DNA from 2 places in the Streptomyces sp. x-80 genome. Region 2 is predicted to be linked to the other one. Evidence: riboswitches for the same ligand, from Rfam matches in the RefSeq annotation. Region 2 holds a riboswitch; the other holds the start of a gene.
What was found. A riboswitch is a leader RNA that binds a small molecule or an ion and turns the genes downstream of it on or off. The one in region 2 is predicted to bind cobalamin.

Region 1 (3,744 bases), on a different contig from region 2:
GGGAACCCATGCCGAGCAGCAGACCGGCCAGGGCCAGCGTGTAGACGTCGACGATCCATTGCAGGGCGCCGAACCCCGCGTGCAGATCGTCGGCCATGCGCGGCAGCGCCACCGTCACGATCGTCGCGTGGACGAGCAGCAGGAACGTGCCGAGACAGGTGGCGACGAGCGGCAGCCACCGGCCCGGTGCGGGCTTCGCCGGGGACACCGAGGGCTGTTCGGGCGGGGTCGCGGGCCGCCCCGGCGCCGGTTGCGCCGCGGAGCCGGACCGTCGGCCGGCCAGGGGTGAGTGATCCATGGAGCCACCCTGCTGTAATGGCCTTATGCAACTGAACCCTTACGGGGAGGACCCGGTCCGCCTTGTGGTCGAGCTCACCAACACACCGCCGGCCGACGCGGCGGAACTGGCCGAGCGCTGCGTCGCGGCGGGCATGGTCCTGGACCGCCCGGTACGGGACGCGGACCTGACCGAGGTGCGGGACTTCCTCCGCCGCTGGGCCGAGGTCGTCGACGCCACCACGGACGAGCGCCGCGCTGCCCGGCTCAATGCCCTGCTGTCGGATGCCGCCGCACACCCCCGGCTGACCGACCACGCCGACGGCGGCTGGCACCTCCACTACCGCGAGGACGACCTGAGCCTGGCCGGACTGCTGCGCGCGGTGGCCTCGGTCGGCACCGCACTGCATCTGACCGGTCTGGGCATGCACCGGCTGGGCCGCTGCGCGCTGACCGAATGCGGCCACGCCTACGCGGACTTCAGCCGGGCCGGCCGGCAGCGGTACTGCTCACCCGCCTGCGCCAACCGCGACGCGGTACGCCGCCACCGCGCCCGGCGGTCCGCCTGACCCGAACGGGGGCGCCGGATACGGCACCGGACACGACACCCCGCCGGCACCGGACACCGCCACCGGGCCCGGCACGCGACCGGCACGCGACCGGACACCGGCCCGCCCGGGGAGGGACCAAAGTCCCCACCCCGGGACCAAAGTCACCCAACATCTGGTGTCGGCGTGTCGCTGTTCGCACCAGATGTAGTGTTGCGGCTGCCGGTTCGGCGACGCCCCCCTGGGCCGTCGCCGAGGCAAGAGGGAACCCGGTGGGAATCCGGGACTGCCCCGCAGCGGTGAGCGGTAACGACCGCCGTCATCGAGCACTGGGTGTGCGCACCGTCGCACGCGGCCCGGGAAGCGACGGCCAGTAGGAGGGCACCCAGGTGTCCGCGACCACGAGTCCGAAGACCTGCCGGCCACGCCGCACACATCCGTGCGCGGCGGATTCCCGATGCCTCGTGGGAGGGCTGACGTGACCGCTGTCGACGCCGTCGATACCGTGACCGAATACCTGGAGCGCCGTGACTGGCGCGTCAACGCCAACGCCAATCAGGGCTATTCGCTGGGCGGCCTGATCCTCAACACGGCGGGCAAGCTCATCGCCAACTACTGGCTGGACCAGGTCTATCCGCCCGCCATCGGCCACGCCCACCGCACCGGCGAGCTGCACATCCACGATCTCGACATGCTCTCCGGCTACTGCGCTGGCTGGTCGCTGCGCACCCTGCTCGCCGAGGGACTGGGCGGGGTGCCGGGCCAGATCGACTCGGCCCCGCCGCGCCATTTCTCGTCCGCCGTGGGCCAGCTCGTCAACTTCCTGGGCACGTTGCAGAACGAATGGGCCGGCGCCCAGGCGTTCAGCTCCTTCGACACCTGCATGGCGCCCTACGTCCGCCTTGACGCGATGACGTACGAGCAGGTCAGGCAGTGCATCCAGGAAATGGTGCACAACCTGAACGTACCGGCCCGCTGGGGCACCCAGACGCCGTTCACCAACCTCACCTTCGACTGGACCTGCCCCGCCGACCTGCGCGCGGAGGTACCCGTCATCGGCGGCGCGGAGATGCCCTTCACCTACGGGGATCTCCAGGCGGAGATGGACCTGATCAACCGCGCGTACATCGAGGTCATGACCGAAGGCGACGCCTCGGGACGGGTCTTCACCTTCCCCATCCCCACGTACAACATCACCCCGGACTTCCCCTGGGAGAGCGAGAACGCCGAGCGGCTGTTCGCCATGACCGCCAAGTACGGACTGCCGTACTTCCAGAACTTCATCAACTCCGAGCTGTCCCCGCACCAGATCCGCTCGATGTGCTGCCGCCTCCAGCTGGACCTCACCGAACTGCTCAAACGCGGCAACGGACTCTTCGGCAGCGCCGAACAGACCGGTTCGCTCGGTGTGGTCACCGTCAACTGCGCACGCCTCGGCCATCTGCACGCCGGCGACGAGGCCGCCCTCTTCGCCGCCCTCGACCGGCTCCTGGAACTCGCCCGGGACAGCCTGGAAATCAAGCGCGTCACCGTGCAGGAGCTGATCGACGGCGGTCTGTACCCGTACACCAAGCGCTACCTCGGCACGCTGCGCAACCACTTCTCGACCATCGGCGTCAACGGCATCAACGAAATGATCCGCAACTTCACCGCGGACGCCCACGACATCACCAGTCCCGAAGGCCATGCGCTGGCGGTACGGCTGCTGGACCACATACGGGCCCGGATGGTGACGTTCCAGGAGGAGACCGGCCACCTCTACAACCTGGAGGCCACCCCCGCCGAAGGCGCCACCTACCGGTTCGCCAAGGAGGACCGCCGCCGCTTCCCCGGCATCCGGCAGGCGGGCACGGCCGAACGCCCCTACTACACCAACTCCTCCCAACTGCCGGTCGGCTGGACCGACGACCCGTTCCAGGCCCTGGAGATGCAGGACGAACTCCAGCGCAAGTACACCGGCGGCACCGTGCTGCACCTGTACATGTCCGAGCGGATCTCCACCGCCGACGCCTGCCGGCGCCTCGTACGCCGGTCGCTGGAACGCTTCTCGCTCCCCTATCTCACCGTCACCCCGGCCTTCTCCGTCTGCCCCGGGCACGGCTACCTGTCCGGCGAGCACACCACCTGCCCGCAGTGCGGCGCGGAGTGCGAGGTATGGACCCGGGTCATGGGCTACCACCGCCCCGTCTCCTCCTTCAACATCGGCAAGAAGGGCGAGCACGCCGAACGCCTGCCCTTCCGCGAGGCCGCCGGGACCGGCGCGTGATACGGATCGGCGGCTGGTCCCGGCTGTCCACCTGCGACTGGCCGGGCCGGCTGGTCACCACCGTCTTCTGCCAGGGCTGCCCGTGGCGCTGCGGCTACTGCCACAACCCGGAGCTGCTGCCGGTCCACGCGGCGGCACCGGTGCCCTGGCGGACGGTCACCGCCCACCTCGCCCGGCGCCGCGGACTGCTGGACGGCGTCGTCTTCTCGGGCGGCGAGCCACTGCTCCAGCCGGGCCTGGCGACCGCCCTGCGCGAGGTCCGCGCGCTCGGCTTCGCCACCGGCCTGCACACGGGCGGCGCCTTCCCGCGCCGCTTCGCACAGCTCCTCGCGGCCGGCCTGGTGGACTGGGTCGGCTTCGACGTAAAGGCCGCCCCCGACGCGTACGAGAAGGTCACCGGCGTCCGCAACAGCGCCCGGCCCGCGCAGCGCAGCCTGCGCCTGCTGCTCGACTCCGGCACCGCGCACCAGCTCCGTACGACGGTCGATCCGGCCCTGCTCGACGAGGCGGAGTTCGCCGCTCTCGGACGGTGGCTGGCGGCGCAGGGCGCCCGTGGCCACGTCCGCCAGGAGGCCCGGCCCGAGGGCCAGACCGTCGGACCACGGTCCTCCCCCGTGGCGGAGCGGGCCAGGAGGCCGGGCGGCTGATCCCGCC
Region 2 (3,744 bases):
GGTGATCGCACCGCCGCCCGCGAGGATCCCGTCGATCAGCTCCGGCAGGGGCGCCGCGTGCGGCAGCTCGAACTCGGCCGCCCGCCCCGGCAGCGCGAACCACACCGACTCCCCGGTCAGCCACAACGACACCTCGACACCGCTGGCCACCGCCACGGCCGCCACCGTGAACGCCTGCGAGCACCGCTCGGGCGCGTCGGCGCCCGCCGTCACCTTGATCACGAGCTTCTTCGCCATGGGGCAAGAGTAGGGCCGCCGCCGGGGACGGACCTCACAGTGCCGCCGGTGGCACCGCCGACTAGACTCGCTTCCGGTCCCGTAACACCTCACTCCGTCCTGGGAGCGCGCTCGTGCTTGAGGCAGTCTTCACCACCCTGCTCGTCCTGGTCGCCGTCGGCGTCGTCGCCTTCGCGGGTCTGACCTGGAAGAAGCTGTACCAGGGCCAGCGCTGAGAACCCCCTCCTCCCTCTCTACAGATCGCCTGAGCTCATGATCGAGATCCCGTCCGACCTGAACCCGGCCCTGGTGCCGCTCGCCTTCCTCCTCGGCAACTGGGAGGGCGCGGGCGTCGCGGACTTCCCGGGCGCCGAGAAGTGCAACTTCGGGCAGGAGGTCACCTTCACCCACGACGGCCGTGACTTCCTCGAATACACCTCGCACAGCTGGGTGCTCGACGGCGAGGGCAAGAAGGTCCGCCCGCTGGAGACCGAGAGCGGCTACTGGCGGGTCGGCGCGGACCGCAAGGTCGAGGTCGTGATGGTCCGCGACCAGGGCGTGGTGGAGATCTGGTACGGCGAGCTCGCCGACCGGAAGCCGCAGATCGACCTGGCCACCGACGCCGTCGCGCGCACCGTGGCCGCCGGCCCGTACAGCGGCGGCAAGCGGCTCTACGGCTATGTCAACGGCGACCTGATGTGGGTCGGTGAGAAGGCCACCCCCGAGGTGGCGCTGCGCCCCTACATGTCCGCGCATCTGAAGAAGGTCGTCGACCCCAGCGAATGGGCCAAGGACCTCAAGGACCTGCCCGACGACGGGATCGCCTTCTTCCGGTAGGCCGTCCGGCGGACCGGCCGGGCGCATCCCGCCCGGCGACCGGTCCGTGCCGCACCACCGCACAACTTCATACGCGCCCCGCGGGGGAAGTCCGGTGAGAGTCCGGCGCTGACCCGCAACGGTAAGCGGAACACCCTTCCGTGAGCCCGATCACCCGTGGCGGCGCCAGCTCCAGACAACTCGCCGTGGACTGCGAGGGGACGCCTCCGCCGCCACGGGCGCCGGGCCGTGTCTTCCTCCGTTCGGACACGGTCCGACGGAAGGCACCCCCCGTGGCGACCACCGCCCAGGCCGCGCCCCGCGCCCCGGCCCCGCACGACGGGCCGGCGCCACCGCCGCGGCGCCTGCCCGTACCGCCGCTGGTGGCCGCCCTCTCCGTGGTGCTGCTCGGTTCCCTGCTGTGCGGGATCGGCCTCGGCTCGGCCGGGGTGAGCTGGTCGCAGGTGGTGCGCTATCTGGGCGCCGGGCTGACCGGCGGCACCATCCGCCCCGACGAGGTCGCCACCTACACCATCGTGTGGGAGCTGCGCTTCCCACGGGCCGTACTGGCCGCCGTCGTCGGCGCCGGGCTCTCCGCCGTCGGCGTCGCCGTCCAGGCGCTGGTGCGCAACGCGCTCGCCGATCCCTTCGTGCTCGGCATCTCCTCCGGCGCCGCGGTCGGCGCCAACGCCGTGCTGCTCTTCGGCGCGCTGGGCGCGCTCGGGGTCTGGGCGCTGTCGGTGTCCGCGTTCGTCTCCGCGCTGCTCGCGATGGCCCTGGTCTACGCGGCGGCCCGCACCGCCCACGGGCTCACCCCGCTGCGGCTGGTGCTGACCGGCACCGCGATGTACTACGGCTTCTCCGCGATCACCACCCTGATGGTGTTCACCGCCGACCGCGGCGAGGCGGCCCGCTCGGCGATGATGTGGCTGCTCGGCAGCCTGAGCGGGGCCGGCTGGGGTTCGGTGCCGATCGCCGCGGCCGCGGTCCTGGCGGCACTGGCCCATCTGCTGCTCTCCGCGGGCCGGCTCAACGCGCTGGCCATGGGCGACGAGACGGCCGCCGCCCTCGGGATCGACGCCGAGCGGCTGCGCCGCGAACTGTTCGTGGTCGCCGCCGCCGTCACCGGCGCCGTGGTCGCGGTCAGCGGTGCGATCGGCTTCGTCGGCCTGATGGTGCCGCATGTGACGCGGATGCTGGTCGGCGCCGACCACCGGCGGGTGCTGGCCGTCGCGCCGCTGCTGGGCGCGGTGCTGCTGGTGTGGGTGGATCTGCTCTCGCGGGTGGTGCTGGCGCCCGTGGAACTGCCGGTCGGCGTGGTCACCGCCGTCATCGGGGTGCCCTGTTTCGTGCTGCTGATGCGGCGGCGCGGCTACACCTTCGGAGGCGGCGCCTGATGCGGATCGACATCACGGACCTGTCGGTGGAGGTGGCCGGCCACCGGCTGGTCCACGACATCGCCCTGACGGCGGAGAGCGGCCGCCTCGTCGGACTCGTCGGGCCGAACGGCAGCGGCAAGTCGACCCTGCTGCGCTGCGTCTACCGCGCGCTGCGCCCGGTCGTCGGCACGGTACGGCTGGACGGTACGGATCTGCACGCCATGGACGCCCGGGAGGGCGCCCGGCTGCTGGCCGCGCTGCCCCAGGAGGCGAGCACCGAGTTCGACTTCACGGTGGCCGAGGTCGTCGCGATGGGCCGGCTGCCGCATCAGCGCGGCTCGGGCCGGGCGAGCGCCGCCGACACCGAGGTGTGTACGCGCGCACTGGCCCGGGTCGGCGCGGACCATCTGGCCGGACGCGGCTTTCTGAGCCTGTCCGGCGGGGAGAAGCAGCGGGTGCTGATCGCCCGCGCACTGGCCCAGGAACCGAAGGTGCTGGTCCTCGACGAGCCGACCAACCACCTGGACATCGCCCAGCAGCTGGAGGTGCTGGCCCTGGTACGGGACAGCCGGCTGACGGTGCTGACCGCGCTGCACGACCTCAACCTGGCCGCCGTGCACTGCGACGAGCTGTACGTCATCGCGGGCGGCCGGATCGTCGCCGCCGGGGCGCCGCACGACGTGCTCACCCCGGACCTGCTGGCCGAGGTCTTCGGCGTGCGCGCGCACCGCGTACGGCACCCCGAATCCGGCGCGGTCCAGCTGCTGTTCGACCGGCTGGCCCCGGCCGACGCCCCGTCGGACGCCCCCGCCGACGGCGCCCCCGTCACCGCCCCGACCGCACCGTGAGGACCCGCTCCATGCTCCCGGCCCACCGCCGTACCGCCCGCCGCCCCGTCCGCCGTTACGCCGCTCCGCTGGCCCTCACCCTGGCGCTCACCGCCACCGGCTGCGGCGCGCGGATATCCGCCGACGGCGAGAACGGCAAGGACAGCGAGACCGGCAAGAGCTCCGCCGCTCCCGCCGGCCACTACCCCGTCACCATCGAGAACTGCGGCACCCGCACCACGTACGACAAGGCCCCGCAGCGGGTGGTCACGAACGACGTCGGCATCACCGAGATCATGTTCGCGCTCGGCCTGGAGAACCGGATGGCGGGCTATGTGATGCCCGACGACAAGGGCGATATCGACGCGGTGCCCTGGAAGGCCGCGTACGACAAGGTCCCCTGGCTCTCCAAGAAGGCGATCACCAAGGAGATGGCCCTGGACGCCAAGACCGATCTGGTCTTCGCGGGCTGGAACTACGGCTTCGGCGAGGACAACGCGCTGACC

Region 1: another riboswitch for cobalamin. It lies ahead of ACLJWH_RS33825 (ribonucleoside triphosphate reductase); the one in region 2 lies ahead of ACLJWH_RS38465 (FecCD family ABC transporter permease).

Annotation. Positions count from the first base shown of each region.
Region 1 covers NZ_JAJPWM010000022.1:29,985-33,728, forward strand. The annotation lists gene ACLJWH_RS33815 (MFS transporter) at 1-298, opposite strand, end outside; gene ACLJWH_RS33820 (CGNR zinc finger domain-containing protein) at 324-845, shown strand; cobalamin riboswitch at 1,031-1,262, shown strand; gene ACLJWH_RS33825 (ribonucleoside triphosphate reductase) at 1,303-3,090, shown strand; gene ACLJWH_RS33830 (anaerobic ribonucleoside-triphosphate reductase activating protein) at 3,087-3,737, shown strand.
Region 2 covers NZ_JAJPWM010000032.1:14,308-18,051, forward strand. The annotation lists gene ACLJWH_RS38455 (DsrE family protein) at 1-237, opposite strand, end outside; gene ACLJWH_RS38460 (FABP family protein) at 490-1,053, shown strand; cobalamin riboswitch at 1,104-1,230, shown strand; gene ACLJWH_RS38465 (FecCD family ABC transporter permease) at 1,326-2,429, shown strand; gene ACLJWH_RS38470 (ABC transporter ATP-binding protein) at 2,429-3,259, shown strand; gene ACLJWH_RS38475 (ABC transporter substrate-binding protein) at 3,271-3,744, shown strand, end outside.